One region of the Paenibacillus hodogayensis genome, then DNA from elsewhere that is predicted to be linked to it. Evidence: predicted binding sites of a transcription regulator. Region 1 holds the regulator's gene; the other holds the start of a gene.
What was found. The regulator Rex, encoded in region 1, represses fermentation and respiration genes when NADH is low (regulators of the CRP and FNR family bind a similar motif). The targets are predictions, from matches to a motif close to TTGTGAAATATTTCACAA.

Region 1 (2,204 bases):
TGCCTTCGCCGTTCCAATACCGTCAGCAGGCGCTGGTATTGATTCCGCGCGACTTCCCGAGCGTGAAAGGAGCGACAGCCGACGCGGCTTTCCTCGAGGCGCTGGCCGGCTCTCTGGCCGACGTGGCTGTGGAGACGAAAGGCCGGATGCTCGTTCTATTCACTTCGCACCGTATGCTGAAGCAGATTCACCCGGAGCTGAAGGAGCGGCTGAAACCGCATGCGATTCACGTGCTCGGACAAGGCGTGGACAGCGGCAACCGCAGCAAGCTGATCCGTATGTTCCGTTCTCATTCAGCCAGCGTTCTGCTTGGCACCAGCAGCTTCTGGGAAGGCGTGGACATTCCCGGAGAGGCGCTGACGTGTCTGGCGATCATCCGGCTCCCTTTCCAACCGCCGAATCATCCGCTCGTCGAAGCGAAGAACGAGCAGGTCAAGAAGAACAACCAGAATCCGTTCACCGCTTTGTCCGTACCGCAGGCGGTTATCCGCTTCAAGCAGGGCTTCGGACGGCTTGTACGGACCGCCCAGGACCGCGGAGTCGTTATTATTTACGATACCCGCGTGTTGGAGACGTCGTACGGCCGCAACTTTCTGTATTCGCTCCCGGGACCGAAGATCGAGCATATGAATACGCAGCACCTGGTTTCGAGAATATCCGATTGGATGGGAGGGGAGAACGGATGAAAACGCCCAAAATATCCGAAGCCGTCGTTCGCCGCCTTCCGGTATATTTACGTTACTTGAACGAGCTTTCCCGGCGCAACGTGCATATGGTGTCGTCGCAGGATTTGGGGCAGAAGCTCGATCTGAATCCGGCGCAGATCCGTAAGGATCTGGCTTATTTCGGCGAATTCGGCAAAAAGGGAATCGGCTACGACGTCGCATATCTGATCGAGAAAATTCGCCAAATCCTCAAGCTCGACCAGATCATTCCGGTCGCGCTGGTCGGCGCCGGCAATCTCGGACGGGCGCTCTGCAATTACAACGCTTATTTGAAGGACAATATGAAGATCGTCGCCGTGTTCGACAGTTTTCCGGACAAAATCGGGGTGCAGATCAATAACTTGACCGTGCTGCCGATGACCGAGCTGACCGAGACGATCCGCGAGCATAAGGTGCGCATCGGCATCATTACGGTTCCCGCCTTCGAGGCCCAACTGGTGGCAAACCAATTCGTCGAAGCCGGCGTGGAAGCGATTCTGAACTTTGCGCCGGTCATCATCAAGGTGCCGCCCGATATCCGCGTGCATCATGCCGATTTTACGACCGAGCTGATGAGTCTGGCCTATTACTTGGACCATCCGTAATCGGTCGAGACATCCGACGACTCCTGAACGCGCCCGCCGCGTCAGGGGTCATTTTTTCGTTAAGGATTGGACAAGGCGGTTCGCCTCGGATATACTAATACCTAGATTACATATGCATAGATTATCTAGGTGATCAAAAAGGAGAGTAGGCGTATGAGCAAAGAGCTGCTCAAAGGCAGTACCGGCACGATGATCCTGTCGCTGCTGGAGAGAACCGATCTGTACGGCTATGAGCTGATCAAGGAGCTGGAGCGCAAATCCGCCGGCGTCTTCGCTCTTAAAGAAGGCACGCTGTACCCGATCCTCCACGCGATGGAGTCGGAGGGGCTGGTGGAGGCATACTGGAACGAAGTTGGCGGGAGAAGGCGGAAATATTACAGGATTACGCCAAAAGGGAAAAAGCAGTCCGAGCAGAAGAAGGCCGAATGGACGACGTTCCGCAGCGCGGTCGATCTGGTGCTGGGGGAGGGTAGGGGATGATTCGCGATCATGAGCTTGTCCGCCGCTACTTAAACGCCGTATGTGCCCAAATTCGCGCCAGGGAGGTTCATCGGGAAATCCGCAGCGAGCTGGAACACCATCTGGAAGAATTGATTCAGGAAAGGGAACGGGTCGGGGAGAGCCGCGACGATGCGGTACGGTTTGCGATCGGCCAGATGGGCGATCCGGTGTCGGTAGGGAAAGGGCTGCACCAGATCCATCGGCCGAAAACGAATTGGGTGCTGCTGATCGGGGTATTCGTCTTTGCAGCCATCGGTATTATGGCCATGTACGCCGTTCAGGAGGGCTTGCAGAACACTCGGCTCGGTTCGGCAATTTCGTTGCTGAAGTATTCGGTTACGGTGATGGGCGGCCTGCTGCTGGTAATCGCCCTCTATTTTTTCGACCACCGCAA
Region 2 (2,204 bases), on a different contig from region 1:
GGCAATGCCCGCACCGATGACCATCACGTCGGTATCGACGCACGGCAGCTTATCCAGCGAGAAATCGATTAAATAACGCGGCACCATAACGATCACCTTCAAGACATGAGAGTAGCGCATGCTGCTTTTGACCGGCAGCATGCGCTCCAGAATAACTTTATTTGACTTGCAGCATACGTTCCAAGGACAGCTTGGCTTTCTCGGCGACTTGCGGCGGTACGTATATTTGCGGCTGCATCGTTTCCAGACATTTAGCAACCTTCTTCAGGTTGTTCACTTTCATATTCGGACAGACGAGAAATTTCGTCGCGAAGCGGAACGTCTTGTTCGGGCTATCCAGCCGCAACTGGTAGCCGGTTCCGTCTTCTGTGCCGACGATAAACTCTTGACAGTCCGATTCCTTGCAATACTTGATAATGGCCGTCGTGCTGCCTACGAAATCGCCCAGCTTAACTACTTCGGGCCGACACTCCGGGTGAACCACGAATTGAGCGTTCGGGTATTGCGCTTTCATCTCCATAACGTCCTTCACGGTCAGCATATCGTGAGTATTGCAGTAGCCTTCCCAAATGATCATCTTTTTGTCGGTAAACTTGGATACGTAGTCACCCAAGTTTTTGTCCGGCACCCAGATGATTTCATCGGAATCGACGGATTGAATGACTTTGACGGCATTGGCCGACGTGCAGCATATATCGGTCTCCGCCTTGATTTCCGCCGAAGAGTTAATGTAGGTCACGACGGTGGCGTTCGGATGCCGCTGCTTTAACGCCTTCAGCCCTTCCACATTGACCATGTCGGCCATCGGACAGCCTGCCCGTTCGTCCGGTATGATGACCGTCTTATTCGGGGCCAATATTTTCGCGCTTTCCCCCATGAAATGCACGCCGCAAAATACGATGACTTCGGCATCCGTCTGCGCGGCCTTCTGCGCTAACAGAAAAGAATCGCCGCGGAAATCGGCCACTTCCTGTATTTCATCCCGCTGATAGTAGTGAGCGAGTATTATGGCATTGCGTTCTTTCTTGAGCTTGGCGATACGCTCCTTCAGCTCGCGGTTCTGTTCAGCCTTACGCTCCAACGCAAGAGCTTCCATACGAATCCTTCCCTTCGTCGAAACACGTGAAAAAGTTCACGCATTTAGTTAAGACTAGTTTGATCCAATGCCCGCGACCGTAGCCGATACAGATTTAGGAACGACGCAAGCGACAGGCTTTGACAAGCAACAGTAAGTTTACACCTAATTTACACAACGGAAGCTTACGCTGTCAATAAGAAAAAACATGCTGAAACAGGGAAAAACCCGGCTCAGGAGAGCCGGGTTCGACAAGGCTTGATCATTTATCCATTTACGGCTTATTGCTTCAACGTCTTCACCAGACGCTTGGCTTCCCCTGTAGGGGTTTGAATCGACTCGTAAATTTTCAGCGTCAGCGGCCATTCCATCTGATCCGTACGCAAGTTTTGGAATACGACGTACTGCGATCCGCTGATCAGCTTGTTCATGCCGGTAAACGGCAGCGTCTCCGAAGCGATCATCCGGCCCATCGTATCGTGCAGCTCGATCTTCATATTGGCGGAGCTCGGGTCGGCGACAACGTCGTCTACCGTCGTAATATCGACATCCAATTTCAGCTTGTAGGAAAAAGTGCCCGTCGCGGTTCCTTGAATGTTCATAGCCCAAAGGTTCAGCTTTACGTTGTAAGGGTAGAACGAAAGCGTATTTTCGTCCTCGCTCTTCTGTTCCACAACGGCCGTCTTGAAGCCACCAATCGGAATGTTGTAAGGAGCGACGGTTTGATTGTCCTGCAGCTTCATCAGCAAATTGTCACCCTTTTCCGTGGAAGGAACGGCGAACGAATAGTTGATGATGTAAGACAGCTTGGGCGCAAGTTGCTGAACAGCCGTGTTCTGCCGAGTACCCGTATACCGGTAGCCTTCGGCATTGGTCAGCTCGGTCTGGAAGGCCGGCAGCGGTACAGGACGTTCTCCGGTATTGTTGACCAGAAACTTGGCGATGATGGTATTATAGCCGGAAGATTCGGATTCGTTCATGCTCAGATCGACAAGCGATATGCTCGTCTCTTTATCGATCAGCTTGTTCAGCGGATCGAACACGATCCGGTCGCGAAGTTTGTAAGGGGGCAGGCTGCCGATATCGATCGTATCTTTTTTCGGCAAAGCGATGTTAAGCCGTCCTACGG

Region 2: a site for Rex is predicted at 1,121-1,138, ahead of nadA (quinolinate synthase NadA). Genes of this name have one in related genera too.

The regions. Positions count from the first base shown of each region.
Region 1 covers NZ_BAAAYO010000006.1:460,081-462,284, reverse strand. The annotation lists gene dinG (ATP-dependent DNA helicase DinG) at 1-686, shown strand, start outside; gene ABD796_RS13170 (redox-sensing transcriptional repressor Rex) at 683-1,309, shown strand; gene ABD796_RS13165 (PadR family transcriptional regulator) at 1,463-1,789, shown strand; gene ABD796_RS13160 (FtsW/RodA/SpoVE family cell cycle protein) at 1,786-2,204, shown strand, end outside.
Region 2 covers NZ_BAAAYO010000015.1:15,012-17,215, forward strand. The annotation lists gene nadB (L-aspartate oxidase) at 1-87, opposite strand, end outside; gene nadA (quinolinate synthase NadA) at 158-1,096, opposite strand; gene ABD796_RS30075 (hypothetical protein) at 1,357-2,204, opposite strand, start outside.